DNA from 3 places in the Brevibacillus sp. FIR094 genome. Region 1 is predicted to be linked to each of the others. Evidence: riboswitches for the same ligand, from Rfam matches in the RefSeq annotation. Region 1 holds a riboswitch; each other region holds the start of a gene.
The links. Region 1 has a riboswitch for lysine ahead of ACQ5DJ_RS11630 (amino acid permease). Riboswitches for the same ligand answer to the same signal wherever they lie in the genome.
Positions count from the first base shown of each region.

Region 2: it holds a riboswitch for lysine, as region 1 does, so the genes downstream of both, ACQ5DJ_RS26495 (aspartate kinase) here and ACQ5DJ_RS11630 (amino acid permease) in region 1, are expected to answer to the same signal.
Region 3: it holds a riboswitch for lysine, as region 1 does, so the genes downstream of both, dapD (2,3,4,5-tetrahydropyridine-2,6-dicarboxylate N-acetyltransferase) here and ACQ5DJ_RS11630 (amino acid permease) in region 1, are expected to answer to the same signal.

Region 1 is NZ_JBEAES010000011.1:44,839-51,204, reverse strand. It holds gene ACQ5DJ_RS11650 (hypothetical protein) at 1-384, shown strand, start outside; gene ACQ5DJ_RS11645 (alpha/beta fold hydrolase) at 362-1,114, opposite strand; gene ACQ5DJ_RS11640 (CGNR zinc finger domain-containing protein) at 1,220-1,777, opposite strand; gene ACQ5DJ_RS11635 (DinB family protein) at 1,946-2,440, shown strand; lysine riboswitch at 2,525-2,710, shown strand; gene ACQ5DJ_RS11630 (amino acid permease) at 2,823-4,271, shown strand; gene ACQ5DJ_RS11625 (hypothetical protein) at 4,489-5,349, shown strand; gene ACQ5DJ_RS11620 (hypothetical protein) at 5,456-5,647, shown strand; gene ACQ5DJ_RS11615 (hypothetical protein) at 5,640-5,786, shown strand; gene ACQ5DJ_RS11610 (TolC family protein) at 6,003-6,366, shown strand, end outside.
Region 2 is NZ_JBEAES010000044.1:16,860-23,225, forward strand. It holds gene ACQ5DJ_RS26485 (DUF2164 domain-containing protein) at 1-223, shown strand, start outside; gene uvrC (excinuclease ABC subunit UvrC) at 262-2,043, shown strand; lysine riboswitch at 2,146-2,333, shown strand; gene ACQ5DJ_RS26495 (aspartate kinase) at 2,565-3,806, shown strand; gene ACQ5DJ_RS26500 (YslB family protein) at 3,857-4,309, opposite strand; gene ACQ5DJ_RS26505 (succinate dehydrogenase cytochrome b558 subunit) at 4,739-5,350, shown strand; gene sdhA (succinate dehydrogenase flavoprotein subunit) at 5,370-6,366, shown strand, end outside.
Region 3 is NZ_JBEAES010000021.1:10,397-16,762, forward strand. It holds gene ACQ5DJ_RS18895 (hypothetical protein) at 1-1,935, shown strand, start outside; gene ACQ5DJ_RS18900 (hypothetical protein) at 1,995-2,189, shown strand; gene ACQ5DJ_RS18905 (EcsC family protein) at 2,203-3,057, shown strand; gene ACQ5DJ_RS18910 (GNAT family N-acetyltransferase) at 3,032-3,580, opposite strand; gene ACQ5DJ_RS18915 (flavodoxin) at 3,649-4,089, opposite strand; lysine riboswitch at 4,230-4,419, shown strand; gene dapD (2,3,4,5-tetrahydropyridine-2,6-dicarboxylate N-acetyltransferase) at 4,511-5,221, shown strand; gene ACQ5DJ_RS18925 (aspartate aminotransferase family protein) at 5,236-6,366, shown strand, end outside.

The DNA of each region.
Region 1 (6,366 bases):
ATTGCCGGAGATGCATACACGACTCATTTTTTTGATCTCGCCTTGGACCAAGACGAGGAGCTGTCGCTGTTACCCTCTTTGCAGGTAGCCAGCTATCACGTGGCCCGCTTTGCTCTCATCATGCGAGATGACGGCCTTCGTGGTCTCGGTATTTTTCCCGGAGACGCCCTCTTGATCTCAGACTTTTCGATGGAACCTGTAAAAGACAGACCTGTATTGATCCGACAGGAGGGGCAGTTCCTTGTGCGCATCGCAGCAGACGTCAATCCATTGGAATGTCTGTTTACAACCACACGCGAGCAAGACACCCCCATGCTACTCCCCTCGGAAAACATTCGTATTACAGGTGTTGTATCTGGTTTTATTCCACGTTCATCATCGTAACCTCATTAAGCAGCCAATCCTTGATTGCTGCCACCGTTTGCTGCCACTGCTCCTGCGGGGTAATGGCAGCGGGCTGGTCGCCCTCCTGCGATCCATAGCTTCCGAACTGAGAGTGGTTTCCCCCTGCTATGGACATGTACACGGTACGCTCCGGCAAATATTGCTTGCTCTCCTCATACTTTTCTATTTGGATCACACCATCGCGAGACCCGAGCAAAGACAGCACAGGCAAATTCACCTTCTTCAAGTTCCCTTGACTGTTTGGATACGCTCCCAGCAAAAATACTCCGCTGATTCGGTCCGGGTGGTTTGCTGCGAATTGAGCTGCCATAGTACCACCGAGCGAATGTCCTCCGATAACAAACGTTTTATTCGGGTACGCCTTTAATACTTGTGTGGCTCGCGTCATATCACTTACAGCCAAATTCAGCGGCATTCGTGCGAGAAAAACATGGTAGCCGTATCCTGCCAAGGCACGTGCAATCGGTGCATAGCTCTCCGGTTTGACCAGTGCTCCTGGATATAAGATGAGTCCCGGTTCACGTGACTCCCCGCCTTGGAAAATAATCCAGTCATTCGTATCCATGACCGTAATCCCTTCACCGCCTTGCATGGCCGTTAACGCTGCTTGGTCGGGCTGATAGGGCTGCAAATACCATATAGCCAGACAAATCGCTCCAAGTGTCACCAATACGATAGCCTGAAACCATTTTTTGCGTGCTTGACTCATCCCATCCACCTCGTTTCCGTTCCCATGTATATGCTACTTATTATGTCTCAAACATAGAAAAAACCGTCAGAGACAATAGCCCGACGGTTGTTAGTAATGGCTTCATTAGCCTTTTTCCTTCTGCCGCTCACGAAAACGGCGCACCTTCATCAGGTTTCCGCACATTTTGTCATCACACCAACGGCGCACCCGGTTGCGGCTTTCATCATAAAACACCCAGCGGCAATCCTCGTTGTCACATATTTTGATTCGCTCCAGATGTTGCGGGGCAAGCAGCTCCGCGAAAGAAGCCGCAATTTGTGCCATGACGAGGGGCCAGCCCTCTGTTGAGCTGGATTGGTTTTGCCTGTAGCCGCCCTCCTCATCGACATACAACACCTGCATATGGAAAGGGGCGAGAGCTAAAGCTCTGTTCAATTCCACGAGGTCCTCTTCTTGGAAGCGGTCTCCACGGACAACGGCTTCCAGCATACGTCTCAAACGTTCACGCAGCTGTAAAAGTGAAGCGGCACAGTCCTCATTCATCGGCAGCGGAGCGGTTAGCTTGTATGTTTGCAAAAAGGATGACAGCCATTTCTGGTTCTCCAAGCGATTTTCCGCACGACCAGAACCACGCCAATCCCGCCAATCACTATTTAAAAAATCGATACAAAGCCAGTCCATGTACTCATCTCTCCTGACAAAACCCTTCATTTTTCTCTCTTGTATGATCATGCAGAATATGGTAATCTATTTTTGTAACCACCGTAATGTAATTCATTGGTTACATACTCATTTCTTACTGCTATTATAGCGTTTCATCAATCTGTTTCACAGACGAGGAGGAAGCGTATGAATCGGAAGGATTTACTTTTGCACGGTTGGGAATGTACCTATGACAAGGAAGACTGGTATCCACCTTTAAAAGAAGCGCTTTCCGGAGTATCAGCAGCCCAGGCCAGCTGGCGCCCTGTGGGAGAAGCAGCCAACACGATCTGGGAAAACGTCAGTCACCTTCTTTATTACAAAGAACGACTGTTGCATCGTCTATTGGGCACTGAATTTCCTGGCTCTGCTGAGACGAACGATGATACCTTCATCACGTCCGGCGGTCCAAATGACGAAGACGCTTGGCAAGCTACCCTCTTGCGCACGGAAAGCGTTCATCGCCACATTCATGAAAGGCTTTCCGTGCTGACGGATGAGGATTTAAACCAGACGGCTACTTATACGCCGATTTACCAAGCCGTGATGAGTCTGGTCCTGCATGATGCGTTTCATACGGGACAAATCGTCCAAATTCGCAAGCTGCAAGGCTCTTGGCCTGCCAGACGCTCATTTGAATAACAAAATTTCACATTGATTAATCATTAACAATCCTTTATAGTTGATGAATCACAAAATTTCATACATGTTATCCTCATCTTTCACGGTGAGGATAGAGGTCGCGGCTTTTATATCATCCTGTACGAGATTCAGAGAAAATCAATGACTCCAGGTAAGGAAAATCCGCCGAAGCTCATATCGCGTCTCTGTGCGATTGGGTTGGGGCTGTACTCGAAAGGGACAGAACTGTCACGTTTGCATGCCAAGCAAGCGTGGTGAGCTATCTTCAGTGAAGGCTTGGTGGGGATTGGATGATACCGCCCTATGCCATTTTTTGGCTATGGCGGTTTTTTCGTTTCCGACCTTCCTTCTCAAAAATCAAGAAAGGTCGTGCAAGCAGCTTATGTCACAAAATCAATTGCAACGTGGTCTAAAAGCCCGACATCTGACGATGATCGCCATCGGCGGCTCGATTGGGACGGGATTGTTTCTCGCGAGCGGAGGCTCGATTCATTCCGCCGGACCTGGTGGAGCTTTAGTCGCCTATCTCGCCATTAGTATCATGGTTTACTTTTTAATGACCAGCTTGGGGGAAATGGCGGCCTTCATGCCTGTTTCTGGTTCGTTTTCGACGTATGCCACACGGTTCGTCGATCCATCTCTCGGCTTTGCTCTCGGCTGGAACTATTGGTACAACTGGGCCATTACCATTGCCGTCGAGCTGTCAGCTTCCGCACTCATTATGAAATATTGGTTCCCGGATACCCCAGCGATAGTGTGGAGCGCTTTGTTCCTCGGATTGCTGTTTGCCTTGAATCTCCTGTCTGTGAAAGCCTATGGAGAATCTGAATATTGGTTCGCCTTGATTAAAGTAGTAACGGTTATCATCTTTATTGTTGTTGGTGTGTTGATGATTTTTGGCATTATGGGCGGCCAAGCAGTCGGCCTCCAAAACTTCACCAAAGGCGACGCGCCATTCAATGGCGGCTTCATGGCCCTGCTCGGTGTCTTTATGATTGCCGGATTCTCTTTCCAAGGGACAGAGCTGGTTGGTGTCGCAGCTGGGGAGAGTGAAGACCCTGCCCGTAACATTCCGAAGGCCATCCGTCAAATTTTTTGGCGTATCCTGATCTTTTATATCCTCGCTATTTTGATCATCGGGTTGTTGGTTCCATACGATAATCCAAATCTGATCAGTGGCGACATTACAGATATTGCGATTAGTCCGTTTACGATTGTTTTTGAAAATGCCGGATTTGCTTTTGCAGCATCCGTCATGAATGCCGTTATTCTCACGTCTGTATTGTCTGCTGGTAACTCTGGCATGTACGCCTCTACACGTATGCTATGGAACTTGGCGAAAGAAGGAAAAGCACCAAAATGGTTCGCAAAAGTAACAAGTAATGGCGTACCAATCAATGCGTTGATCTTGACTGCGCTCATCGGCGCCCTTGCTTTTCTGTCCTCTCTGTTTGGGGAAGGCGAAGTGTATGTCTGGCTTTTGAATGCGTCCGGTATGTCTGGTTTCATCGCTTGGCTGGGAATTGCCATTAGCCACTACCGTTTCCGTAAAGCGTTTATCGCTCAGGGTCGTGACTTAAGCGAATTGCCTTATCGAGCAAAGTGGTTCCCGTTTGGACCGATTTTTGCCTTCATCATTTGCTGTATCGTTATTTTGGGGCAAAACTACTCCGCATTCATGGGTGGAACGATCGACTGGAATGGCGTCCTGGTCTCTTACATTGGCCTGCCACTCTTCTTAATCATTTGGCTCGCTTATAAAATCACCCAAAAGACCGAGCTCGTCCCTCTAGAGCAAGTAGACTTCAGCATGGATGAACACACGAAATAATCGAAGAAAAAATACGGACTTCCGTTATCTGAACGGGAGTCCTTTTTCATATTTGCCAGCCTATGAAAAATTGTCCAAAAATATCCGATAGTATAGACAAGAAGCAATTGAGATCCGTTTCCTTCCGTTCTCACAACTCATACCAGTCATCTGATATAAGGTAACCAGATCTCCTGCCATCACGACTGAACATGAATCCATGTGAGGAGAGTAGAACATGCACATCCAATCGAACACCCGCTATCTAACACCCCAGCTTACAACTAACCAAACTGCACCGAAAATGGTGACAGGAACTCGTCTAGGAATGCCGGAGCACGATACAGTAGACCTGCGTTCCCACAAGGCACGCGAGCTACCTGCTGATGCCATCGAACATCACAGCGTCCAATTTTTCTTTAACACAGAAATTAATGAGCGTTTGGATAAAATTTTCGCAGATAAACCACCCGAGGCTCGCAAAGCCTTTGACCACATCCTGGAGAAAAATTTTTTCAACTCCCAATCCTCCTACACCGATGAAGAACGAGCTGCTTTGGTAGAAGGCGGTTTAACCCAAGGCAAATATTTGGCAGACCAATTCATGGCTGATGAAAATACTGCTGAATTTTTGGATACTCTCCATTTGCTCGCTGGCGTTGCCAAAACTCGAAAGGTTGATCATGCAACCGGCAGTGTCAGCTACGTAGAGCTTCCGCAAAAACCACATGGGGCGCCGAACGACTATGTTAATCCGTCCAAGCTGATGGAGCGGTATGAGCCGGAAGCCTACAAAAAGATGCATGCGGCTACAACCAATCAAACAGAGAAAGTGAGCATGCTGATTCAATTCGTCAAAAAGCTCCAACATCGTCCAGACTGGATCTCACAATATCGGAACGAACAAGCTACGCTTCTCTCCGATCTAAAAAATACAAAAATCGCTAACCGCTTTGAGAATGTAAATACAAAGGACGCTACTGAATTTGTTCGTGAAATGAATACGCTCGCTGAAAATGCTTCCTTTTCTACCTTCACACCATTGCTTCAAACGAATCTTGCCTCTTTTATGAAGATCTTGACCAAGAAAACAAGTTAACTACACAAAGATAATGGTCACAGCCTCCTCCCGAACTTCCTTGGGACTGGGGCTCTTTTTTTGGTGCAGCTGATGGACATACTAACCCGTAAAGGAGGAGACGAACATGTATGACAATCGTGAAAACGACCTGCCTGATTTCAAACAACTGGATGACAGACTGATCGCTCAACCTCCTACTAGCCCAATAATCGCAATCCGTACCAATCTAGACAAGGAACCAAATGACGTAGACAATCCGTATGTGCAGCAAGACTCTAAACCGACTGGACAAAATAAGGAGGAAGCAAATGACTGATCGTACTTCAAAGGAAAAACCGGACATGGGTTATAACGGAAGCAATATGCATGGTTATTCCCTTACACCAAAGGAAGGGACATTGGACCAAACTGCCAAGGCTGCTGCGGAAAACAAAGAAAACAGGGACAAAGAATAGTTCTTTTCCCATTACGAAAAACAAATCCCCTTTGGGGAACAGGCAGATACTCCTTTGCCTTTTTCCTGAAGGGGATTTGTTTTGGATTTTTGACAAAGAACATGATAGATTAACATTTTGTTATTGACGAAATTCTGTTGGAAATATATACTTTTCATGGATTTGATAATGAGAATCGTTATCATATTCTTGTATATATGATCAGGAGGTTGCCCCATGAAATCCAGGCTCTTCAAACACATTTACAGCACAACATTAGTCACTTCTCTCCTCACAGGTGGCGCCCATATGGCTCTGGCCGCACCACTCGTGGCCACTGCTGAACAGACGGATATTTCTCCTTTGTCGCTAGATTTCGCAGTCGAACAGGCAATAAAGAACAGCGTTGATCTGGAGGTGCTTCGGCTTGACTTAGATATTACGAAATACGAAACATCCATCACACTGAGAGAAAAAGAAGAAATTAAAAAAGCCGACATTATGACTCTGGCTGATGCAAAAAAGAAATTCGAAGACGCAGCCAAAGCGGTCAAAGAAGTCGTTGTCGATGAAGTCGCCCTAAATACGCAAAAAAACACCA
Region 2 (6,366 bases), on a different contig from region 1:
GGAATATCTTGTTCATCAAGTACAACGCTATTTTAAAGAAGAACGGTCGGAGACACTCGGCAATTTGGAGACGGAAGAGTTGATTGCCTTTTTTTCGAAAGAGCTCGGCCCCTTCTATTACAATCAAGGGGTGCAAGACAGCCGCAAGCTACTGGTGGAACGGATGAGTTCCTTAGAAGATGAACTGTATGTATTGGAAAAGCCAATCCACAAGAACAAATAGATGCAAGACAGATATAGAGTAAAGAGGAGGGAGCAGCCATGAACAGCTCCTTAAAAGATAAACTGGCCGTCCTGCCAGATAAGCCAGGCTGCTACCTGATGAAAAATGCGAGCGGGGAAATCATTTACGTAGGAAAAGCCAAGGTGCTGAAAAACCGCGTTCGCTCTTATTTTACAGGCAGTCATAACGGGAAGACGCAGCTGTTGGTCAGTGAGATCGTGGACTTTGAGTACATTGTGGTATCCTCCGCGATTGAGGCGCTCATCCTTGAGTGCAACCTGATCAAGGAGCACGACCCGCGTTACAATGTCATGCTCCGCGACGACAAGACGTATCCGTACATCAAAATTACGAATGAGGCGCAGCCACGTCTGGAGATTACCCGTAAGGTATTAAAAGATAAAGCCAAGTATTTCGGTCCCTATCCGAATGCCGGAGATGCCTCCGAGGTGAAGAAGCTGCTGGATCGCCTCTACCCGTTACGCAAATGCCGCAATATGCCCAAGCAGGTTTGTCTGTACTACCATTTGGGACAATGTTTAGCGCCCTGTGTGTACGAGGTATTGGCAGAGGAAAATCAGCGTTTGGTGGACGAAATCAGCCGGTTCCTCGATGGTGGCCATGAGGAAATGAAGCAAACTCTCACGGAAAAAATGCTGCAAGCCTCAGAAAACATGGAGTTCGAACGCGCCAAGGAATATCGCGATCAGATCAAGAGCATCGAAGCGGTGATGGAGAAGCAGAAGATCACGTTCACCGATACGGTAGATCGCGACATTATCGGGTTTGCTGTGGAAAAAGGCTGGATGTGCATTCAGGTGTTCTATATGCGAAAAGGGAAGATGATCGAGCGTCAGACGACTTCCTTTCCATACTATGGAAGCGAAACCGAGGACTTTATGTCTTATGTGAGCCAGTTCTACTACGATAAGCAAAATGCTCTGCCAAAAGAAATTTTGCTCCCGCAAGAGAGTGAACCGGAGCTTTTGAGTGAGTGGCTGGGCATCAAAGTCCATGCACCGAAAAGAGGCAAAAAGCATGAGCTCGTGAAGATGGCTTCCGAGAACGCCCGTATTGCTTTGGAGGAGAAATTCGCGCTGATGTCCAAGGACGATGCGCGTACAGTCCAAGCGGTACACAATCTGGGTCACATTTTAGGGATTCCGGTTCCTCATCGAATTGAAGCGTTTGACAACTCCAACATTCAGGGAACAGAGCCTGTGTCTGCGATGATTGTGTTTACAGACGGTCGCCCTGACAAAAAGGAATACCGCAAATTCAAGATCAAAACCGTCGAAGGGCCAGATGATTACGGCTCCATGCGCGAAGTAGTTCGCCGTCGCTACTCTCGCCTGCTGAAAGAAAACCAGCCGATGCCCGACCTGATAGTGATCGATGGTGGAAAAGGCCAAATCAGTGCGGCTATGGATGTGTTGGAAAACGAGCTAGGCCTCTATATTCCCGTCTGTGGACTCGCGAAGGACGAGAAGCACCGCACCGCTCAGCTCATGTACGGAGATCCGCCAGAGCCTGTGAATCTTAGACGTGATAGCTATGAGTTTTATTTGTTGCAGCGCATCCAAGATGAAGTCCACCGTTTTGTTATTACATTCCACAGACAATCCCGGACGAAAACGATGCTCTCCTCTCAGTTGGATGAGATCCCGGGTATTGGTGAGAAGCGCCGCAAGCTGTTGTTCTCTCATTTTGGCTCGTTGAAAAAAATGCGCGAGGCGACCGTCGAAGACTTCCGCCAATTAGGGATCGGCGACAAGCTGGCAAAAGAAATCATCGGGCATCTGCGCAAGCTGGACACATAACAAATGTAGCTTTTTGAACAACCTCTAAAAAGGAATTGATCCATTTTTAGACTCATGATATAATCCGATTCAAACAGAATAGTTAGCCTCACTTCCATTATGGAGTGAGGTAGAGGCGCGAAAACCAAGAGTACCACCCTGAGATCGGGAATCTGTGAAGGGGACGGGAAAGGGGAATTCGCCGAAGTGTGGAGGGAAACCCGCTTTTCTCCATGCTGGGTCTGCGTTGAATAAATGCAGGACTGTCATCTGAACAATGACCAATTGTCAGATGGAGAGCTATCTCACGGTGTGTCAATGTGAGTTTTGATGGTGATGACTGTCAAGCTTCGTTGTCCGCGTGTATTGGGAGGGAGGAACCGGTATGTCGAAACAGTAGGCAGCGGCAGGTCTTATTCCTTGTCGGTGCCTTTTTTGTAAAATAAAAATGCAAGACTTTTCTTTATAGAGAGAATAGTAAAAACCATACAATACGAGATAAATACCAAACATTGGATATGAGAAAAAGGGAGAGAAGCCGCATGGGGTTGATCGTGCAGAAATATGGAGGCACCTCTGTAGGTACCATTGAGCGAATTTTACGAGTTGCGGATCGAATTATCAGCTACAAAGAGGAAGGGCATGATGTGGTAGTCGTTGTTTCTGCAATGGGCAAATCTACTGACGTGTTAGTAGATATGGCCAAGCAGATTAGCGCATACCCATCCGAGCGTGAAATGGATATGCTGCTGACCACGGGGGAGCAGGTATCGATCGCGCTTTTGTCGATGGCCTTGCATACAAAAGGCTACGACGCTATTTCTCTTACGGGCGGGCAGGCTGGAATCACCACGGAGGCGATTCACGGAAGAGCACGGATCAAGCAGATTGATCCAGAGCGGATTCAATCCGAGCTCGGCCGAGGTCGTGTGGTAATCGTGGCAGGATTCCAAGGGATCAGTGACGAAGGTGAAATTACGACGCTCGGCCGCGGTGGATCGGATACATCTGCGGTTACACTCGCAGCGAGCTTGAACGCTGAGAAATGCGAAATCTTTACAGACGTGTCCGGGGTGTATACAGCTGATCCGCGAGTGGTTCCAGCTGCGAGCAAGCTGGATACGATCTCGTATGATGAGATGCTGGAGCTGGCGAACCTCGGTGCAGGGGTTCTTCATCCAAGGTCAGTAGAGGCTGCGAAAAAATACAAGGTAAGGCTGGTCGTCCGCTCCAGCTTTACTGCCGAAGATGGTACGTACGTTGAGGAGGTTGCCAACATGGAAACAGGAAGAGTAGTAAGTGGAGTTGCACACGATGAAGATGTAGCCAAAATCACGGTTGTCGGCATGCCTGCCAAGGTCGGGACGCTCTCCCGTTTGTTCAATACGCTGGCGGACAATCAGGTGAACGTCGATATCATTATCCAAAGCTCCTATGATGCGTCTGTTACGAACATTTCTTTTACAGTTGCAGCGGATGATCTGAAAAAAGCACTGGATACGCTGGACAGAAACAAAAACGAGCTTGGCTTTGAAAAAGTCGATTTTGAGGAAGGCTTGACCAAAGTATCAATTGTTGGCTCAGGCATGATCAACAATCCAGGGGTAGCTGCCGAAATGTTCCGCGTCCTGGCAGAAAAAGAAATTTCTATTAAAATGGTATCTACGTCTGATATCAAGGTTTCTTGTGTCATTCCAGCAGCCTTGACGGAGCTGGCTGTTCGCAGTCTTCATTCGGCATATGGTTTAGATGTCGAGGAAACCGCGGTCGTGCACGGAGTATAAAACATGGATGCTCCCTCTCCCTTTGTTAGTAGGTAGAGGGGGCATTTTCTTCATGAAGCCACTTGTACAGATATACGTATGTCTGAGGAGCTTTCCATTTCGATTTTGCTGAACACTTCTTTGTCTTTCCACTGCTCAATCATACCAGCGATGATTCCAGCCTCAAAAGAAAGACTACATCCTAGTCTCTCAATAGACTGATAGCTAAAAATGGAATGAGTGAGCGAATAGACGATAGTTTGCCCGGACTCCTCCACGACATCGAGTTGGCCTAAACCGAGCCGAATAAAAGGCATAATCGGGCCTGTTGCAGATTGAATGGGGATTTTGCGTCCCATATTTTTTCCGATCCAATAGAGAATATGGTTTTCACTATCACCTAGCAGGGTGCTAGTCAGCGTTTCGCGTAGAAGATGATAGCCAAGATAGGGCATATTCATTCTTTCCGCATAGGGAATGGTCTCTGGCGGCAACAGTGCTGCAAGCTGATCCTTCTCTTTCATATGTGCTTCCCTCCTGTCTGTACTAGATTATGAGGAGGGACTCGCATTCATGACATCTTAATAGAAAAAATAGCTGGACTAAACAAAGTTATTCTATCAATGTATTTAGTACATTGATTGTCTTGACGCTATGTGTCGACAAGAGTACAATTGGATTTGGTCAAAGTTTTGCCCAACTTTTTCTCGAATTTTGACACATTCCGACAAATTCATGTGATCTAGCGAACGCAGTCTTTTTGTGAACAGCGTCAAGACGCTCTTCATAAAATGATCGTGGCGGTTTTGTTATGTCTAATGGGTGAGGCAATGGGTTAGGATATTGGGGAAAGGTCTATCAAAACGGTCGAAAACCGTTTTGGACCGCTTGCGGTGACGCTTGACGTTTTTCACAGAATTGAGAGTTACATACATTGAAAGGGGGACCATTGTATGGCGAAAGGCCATAGCTTTCTCAGTCACAAGCTACACTCACTTCTTGGTTTGTTTCCGATCGGGCTCTTCCTCGTGTTCCACTTGACAGCCAACTATCAAGCGACTCGTGGACCTGAAGCTTTCAACCAGGCTGTAGGCTTCATTGAAAGCCTTCCATTTCTGTTAGTACTTGAATTTGCCTTGATCTACCTCCCGATCCTGTTTCATGCTGTTTACGGTCTCTACATTGCGTTCCAAGCGAAGCAAAACGTAGGGAACTTCGGTTACTTCCGAAATCAAATGTTCTTGTGGCAACGTGTTACAGGAGTCATTACCCTCATTTTTATTGTTTGGCACGTTTGGGAAACTCGTATCCAAAAAGCACTGGGTGCACACGTGGATTATGACATGATGGCAAACATTTTGAGCAGTCCTGCAATGATCGTATTCTACACAATCGGGATTATTAGCACGACTTTCCACTTCTCCAACGGACTGTGGTCTTTCCTGGTTCACTGGGGAATTACAGTTGGGCCGCGTTCCCAACGCATTGCAACATTCCTGACTTTGGGCGTATTCGTAATTGTAACCTTCATCGGCTTACGTGCGATGTCGGCTTTCATTCTGTAGGGATAGGGGGACATAAACAATGGCAAAAGGTAAACTGATCATTGTCGGTGGAGGTTTGGCCGGCTTGATGGCTACCATCAAAGCAGCAGAAAAAGGCGTTCCTGTTCAGCTGTTCTCCCTGGTTCCGGTAAAACGTTCCCACTCTGTCTGTGCGCAGGGCGGTATTAACGGTGCGGTAAATACCAAAGGGGAAGGCGACTCCACATGGGAGCACTTCGATGATACAGTATATGGCGGAGACTTCTTGGCTAACCAACCGCCTGTAAAAGCAATGACAGATGCAGCACCTGGCATCATTTACATGTTGGACCGTATGGGTGTTATGTTTAACCGTACACCAGAAGGTCTGTTGGACTTCCGCCGTTTCGGGGGAACCAAGCATCACCGTACCGCTTTTGCGGGTGCGACAACTGGACAACAGCTTTTGTACGCTTTGGATGAGCAAGTGCGCCGTTATGAAGCTGAAGGTCTGGTAACCAAGTACGAATATTGGGATTTCCTCGGAGCCGTTTTGGACGATGCAGGAACCTGTCGCGGGATTACTGCGCAAAACATGCGTTCCGGTGAAATTCAATCCTTCCGTGCGGATGCCGTTATTTTGGCAACAGGCGGACCTGGTATCATCTTCGGTAAATCGACGAACTCGATTATCAATACAGGTACAGCAGCTTCTGCTGCGTATCAACAAGGGGTTATCTACTCCAATGGTGAGATGATCCAAATTCACCCAACTGCAATCCCTGGCGACGACAAGCTGCGTCTGATGTCCGAGTCTGCTCGTGGTGAAGGTGGCCGTGTATGGACGTATAGAGACGGTAAGCCTTGGTACTTCCTGGAAGATAAATACCCTGCATACGGAAACCTGGTACCGCGTGACATTGCGACTCGCGAAATCTTCTCCGTCTGCGTAGATATGAAGCTGGGTATCAACGGCGAAAACATGGTATACCTCGACCTGTCCCACAAAGATCCAAAAGAACTGGATGTAAAATTGGGCGGTATTATCGAGATTTACG
Region 3 (6,366 bases), on a different contig from region 1:
AAAAACAGCCAAGTATCTAAGCCAATCCGGCAGCAGCCTGTTCACGATATGGTTATCTTTAACGATTATCAGGTTGCAGGATTGGATTCAAATGGTTGGAACTGGGTGAAGAACGATGAGTTTATTCTTCCTCCCGAGACACCACTTGATATTGACGTGATACAGACCACTTATGGAACTGGCACCAACCTCAATCGGAAGCAAGTTTTATTGGATGGCGTAGAGTTATCGGAGTATCAAGCCGAAAATACCTCGTCACAGACTTCTTTCAAATGGCAAGTACCTCGGTTTACTATTCCAGCACAAAAGCTGTCTGCTGGCTCGCATAGCTTGACCTTTATTGTGACGGATGCCAAAGGGAAGAGCAGCACGTTGCATGTGAGATTTATTGTAGAGGCCAAAAATTACCCGAGCATATTTAATGGGGAAAAGGCAGAGGGAGAACCAGTACCAAGTGGTGGGCAAACGGCTATTTTTGGCATGATGGGTTCACACGACTTCACCAGTTCTTTACCGGGCACATGGAAACTAACAAATAAGTCCACGAGTACAGAGATGAGGTCTGTTCCTGCGACGACAATTTTTTCGACGGGGACATTGTTGACGGGGCAGTATGAGCTCCTCTTTGTTCCGGATGATACAACCATGTCACCTTGGATGACGACGATTCAAGTAGGCGTTGCAGAGCTGTACATGGGAACAGATACAAGCGGTCAAAAGCTGACGCAAGATCAGAAAATAACAGCCCCAGCAGCACCAGGGAAGGTTCCCTTGTATTCGCCAATCCCAGGAAGATGGTCGGTGAACGGAACAGGACAAACCTTGACAGACGCGCAACATTTTGAGGTGGACATTCCTGAGAGACTGGCTGGAATCACAATTGCTGTTACCTTTGAGCCTGTTTCGGTGCAAAAAGATAAATCGTCGTTGTGGGGCGATACTTCGGCGACAACGGTTCAAATACAAGTTCCAGGTGCACCAAATGCCTGCGGCCCTGCTAGTGGAAATGTCACAATGGATGTGTTGATGAAGCAGAACGAACAATCAACACCGACGGTAGAAAAGATGAACCTGTATTCCTCTGATAATACAGTCAAGCTGTATCAGAATCCTGTTCATATGATCTGGCTGGCAACTGCTGCCGAGCACATTGAATATGGAAGTGAAGCGGATGATGATGAGGGGCCGGGTGTGTGGGCGATTGATAACGTCATTGTCGACGATAGCAAATTGAATTGGGATCACACGGCATTGCTGTTGTCCGGCTATAAGCCAGGTCGCTACAAAGTCAACTACTATAGCAAAAGAGACCCGGCGCAAGTATGGTGCGGCTACGTTCAAGTAATAGAAGATTTGCCTCCAATCAAGACGTATCCAGCATGTGAGCCGGGTGATACAGGTATATCTCCGCCAAGTTCGCCACTTCTTCTTCGAAGTGAGAGTGGCAAGGAATACCGGGACGGACAAAAGATCACCGTGAACGTAGGCGAGGATCTCGAAGAATGGGAAGACCTAAGGCTGATCGCTACTCATGCTGAGCTTGTCGGATCCAAAAAGATCAGGGATAAGAGCGAAAAGAAGGCATACTATATGCCGAAATTTGAATGGAAACATGGCGAAATCGGTATTGGTGCCAGTCGGAAGCATAGTAACGGTACCATTTCCTCAGAAAATCGGATCGAGGTCTTTTTCGGGGAGGAACAGATCGCTAGCATCAAGCCTAGCAAAGGTGATGACGACGATGGCGAGGGACTTGAATCACTGAATATAAAAAGGTATATCGATACGAATAAGCCCGGAGAATACAAGATCAAGGTAACGAATACGCTCACCAATAAGACCTGCACGGTTATCAACTCCAAAAGAAAGTATAATAAGAAAACCGGTGTAAATGAGCGCAATGAAACATTGACGATTACAATTGAAGTGAAGTAGGAAGGTAGACCCCCTTGCATTTTGGCATGGGGGTTTTCGACTACAAGGGAGGAAGTCCTGTGACAAACGAGCAGAAGGTGATCCTGGAGAAGTTCGGCTTTCAGATCGAAGGAGAGCAAGTGAAACATTTGAAGCTGGGAATCGTAAGAAATAAAAAAGAATTCGTCTGTCATGCCACGTCAGAAGCGTTGCAGGACTACATTAAGTCCATCTTGCGCAACCAATGTCAGTGGAAGCGAGGAGAATCTGAGTGAGCAGCCAGGGAGGTTGTGGGGTTTGAGCGAGTCTAGGGAGACATTAGTTACGGCATTACGTGAAGTGGAGGCTTGGGAGAAGGACCAGAACGACTTGTGGTTCTGGGAAAAGCTTGGCAGACTTCCTTTTGTTCTGTTGGATCGGATTACGCCTGCATTCGTTCAAGAGAAGCTGGGAAAAGCCGTAGATGAAATGGCAGCCTTTCTCGAGACAGGTGGAACCTATTTGGTGCAGGATGAACCGATTTACAAACGGTTTGGCAAACGGTTAGAGGGACAGGGTACGTCTGTGATTGGCAAAGAAGAAATTGCTGCTGTACCGCTTACGATCATGAATGATGTCGCAATGGAGCTGAAGGATTCACGTGCGAATTTTGCCACGGTACAAGGTGCGACGACTGGCTTCGGAGGGATTTTTACCCTCGCGATCGATATCCCGTTATTGATGGGGACATCCCTCAAAGTATTACAAGAAATGGCTCTTGCCTATGGCTATCGACCTGAAGAGAAGAGAGAGCGGCTGTTTGTCGTCAAATGCTTGCAGTTTGCTTCATCCGACATCGTAGGGAAAAAAGCGATACTCGCTGAGCTCTCCCGCTTTGATGATCCAAATGCGCAGAGAGAGGTAATGGCGCAATTGCAGGGATGGCGTGAAGTCGTGGTTACGTACACAGAAAACTTTGGGTGGAAAAAATTGTTTCAAATGGTGCCGATTGCAGGTATTTTATTCGGGGCGTATTTAAACCGTTCAACCGTACAGGATGTCGCCGAAGCGGGGATGATGCTATACCGCAAACGGCGTATCCTGGAGCGGCTGCGTGAGAGCGAAAAGTGCGGAGAGATTACAAAGACCACTCCTCAGCAGTAAGAGCGTAGAGGAGATGGTCCTCCCATACACCGTTAATTTGCAAATAGCGCAACGAAAGGCCTTCCTGGCGAAAACGATTTTTTTCCAAGACGCGAATGGAAGCTTGATTGCGAGGCATAACAGCAGCTTGTACTCTGTGCAGCCCAGCATCCATTAAAGCAAAGCGGAGGGCGAGATTTACTGCTGATGTCGTATAGCCTTTGCCATTGCACGCCTGATCCATAAAGTAGCCAATCGTCGCATTTTGCCATGCGCCACGTGCGACATTTGACAATGCTACACGTCCAATCATCTTTCCGGATTCTCGGGAGAATGCGCCGAAAGCATAGGCAGTACCACGTTCAAAATCAATCTGCGCTTGTGAAATCTGTTCTTGCTGTCCTGTGAGGGTCAGAAATGAAGCGGGGCGGATTGGTTCAAATGGTTGGAGAAAGTCATGATTACGCAGCCGAAGCTCTAGGAGCTCGGCTGCGTCTTGTTGTTGGAGAGGTCGTAAGAGAATCTCGTCTGTATGTAGTGACATGATATCAATCCTCCTTAAAAAGTTGGATTGATAGTATAGCATGTGCCAGAGTATTTGAGAAACATCAATTAGCCGAGCAATTCAGCAAACGACACCCCAAATGCTTTGCAAGTTTCTACTTCTTTTGCAGTAGGAGAAAGCTCGATTTTCAAACATTCCAGAGGAGTTTCCGCACCACGCTCGCTCGCCTTTTTCAGCAAAATATCAACAGCTGCACCGACGTGCTCGTAAGCGGAGTCGCAAGAACCGAAAGCAACAACCTTTTTCCCGCTGAGGTCAATATCGTCCATTTCCTCATAGAAATCCAGGCATTCGTCTGGCAGTTCGCCATCGCCCCATGTGTAGGCACCAAGCAAGATTCCGTCGTAAGCTTCGAGTTCTTTTGCGTTCGCATCCATCACTTCTTTTATCTCCAGCTCAGCACCAGTTGAACGAATACCTTCTGCAATTGCTTCAGCAATTTCCTGTGTATTCCCTGTCATGCTCGCGTATACCATCAAAATGCTCATAAAACGTAAAACCTCCAATTAGATAATGAGTATCATTCTCAACAATAAAAATAATGAAAATGAGAATCGTTGTCAATAACTTTTTTCTTATTGCCACGTTTCATTGATTTTGGTAGAGTTAAATAAAATTATTATAATGTACTTTAAATAGAGGTGCGCCAAAGAAGAGTAAGCCTTTTCGCAATCTGCCAGGGAGCAGGAGAAGGAAGAAAGGCTAAAGCGCCGAAGCTTATGCTATGCCCCTACGTAGCACAGGCTGGGGTGTCTCATGAAAAATGAACATCCTGTCACAAGGGACCTTATGTCTTCTTGTGGAGCGCTATTTATGATTTGCTTCTGTAGTATCAAGAGCAATGAGATAGCGAATGCACTCATTGCTTTTTTTGATTTACCATGCTGTTATTTTGAGGAGGATGTAACTATGAACATGATGGATGCCAACGAAATTATCGCGTTTATTCAAAAAAGCGAAAAGAAAACACCAGTGAAGGTATATATGAAAGGAAACCTGGAGGGAATCGACTTCGGTGCGAGCTCCAAAGCCTTCATTACTGGTCCAACTGGTGTTGTTTTTGGTGAGTGGAAAGAGATTGAGCCAGTGCTCGCTGCTAACGCAGACAAAATTGAAGATTATGTGGTAGAAAGCGACCGCCGCAACTCCGCCATTCCATTGCTGGATACAAAAGGGATTCAAGCGCGTATCGAGCCAGGTGCAATTATTCGTGACCAAGTGACAATCGGTAACAATGCGATCATCATGATGGGGGCTTCTATTAACATCGGTGCCGTTATCGGTGAAGGTACGATGATCGACATGAATGTTGTGGTAGGTGGACGTGGAACTATCGGGAAAAACTGCCATATCGGAGCGGGATCGGTTATCGCAGGCGTTATCGAGCCGCCATCTGCACAGCCAGTTGTTGTCGAGGACGATGTTGTCATCGGAGCAAATGCTGTCATTCTGGAAGGTGTACGCGTAGGAAAAGGTGCTGTCGTTGCAGCGGGTGCTGTCGTGATTGAAGATGTACCTCCGTACGTAGTAGTTGCGGGAACGCCTGCACGCGTGATCAAGCAAATCGATGAAAAAACTCGTTCCAAGACAGAGATCAAGCAGGAGCTACGTCAGCTGTAAGGGAGAGAGTGCACATGGACTGGCGTTCGCTCGATGAACAATATATCGTCTCCACTTACAAAAGACTTCCGATTGCCATAGAAAAAGGCGAAGGAAATTACTTGTACGATACGAACGGGAAGAGCTATCTCGACTTGTTTACCGGACTCGCGGTAAACGTTCTGGGGCATTCGCATCCGCGCATTGTACAGGCTCTACGTGAGCAGGGAGAGCGCTTCTTGCATATTTCCAATGTATTTTTAAACAAGCCGGCTATTCGTTTGGCTGAGCGTTTGGTTGCGAATAGCATTAGTGGGAAAGTGTTTTTCACCAACTCTGGTGCAGAGGCTACAGAGTCTGCGATCAAGCTGATTCATAAATGGACGAAGAACGAGGGAGCAGGTCGTGAAGGTATCGTTGTCTTACGCAACAGCTTTCACGGGCGAACACTCGGAGCAGTGCGTCTGACGAGGCAGGCTCACGTCTATCAAGACTTTCCTCAGCCAGCTTTTCCTGTTTATGAACTGGATGTGGAGGACACGGAAGGATTGCGAGCGATTTGCCAAGAAGCAAGGCCTGCTGCGGTCCTCATGGAGCCAGTCTTGGGTTCTGGCGGTGTCGTGCCGTTAACGGAAGCGTTCTTGCGAGAGGTAGCTGCGATCTGTGAACAAGAAGGCATGCTATTCATCATGGACGAGATCCAGACAGGAATGGGCAGAACAGGAAAGCTGTTTGCTTATGAGCATGCAGGCGTAACGCCAGACCTTGTCCTTTTCGCTAAAGGGATAGGGGGAGGGCTTCCACTCGGAGGTGTCATTGCTGGTCCAAAGCTGATGAACCAGTTCAAGCCAGGGGATCACGGAACGACGTTCGCACCATCACCACTTTCCGCTGCTTTGGGGAATGTCGTGTTGGACGAATTGCTTGATCCAGCCTTCATCGCGCACGTAGAAGAAGTCATAGCGTACCTGTGGTCGGGGTTGGAAGCGTTGCGAACGCGTCTTCCGGATCAGCTGCAATCCCTACGTGGAAAAGGCTTGATGGTTGGAATTCCGCTCTCTTCCACCCCGGAAGAGGTTAGCCACTTGCAGCAAGCATTGCTTGACGAAGGAATTCTCGTTGACGTGACGCAGAAAACGATTGTTCGTCTGCTTCCGCCACTGACG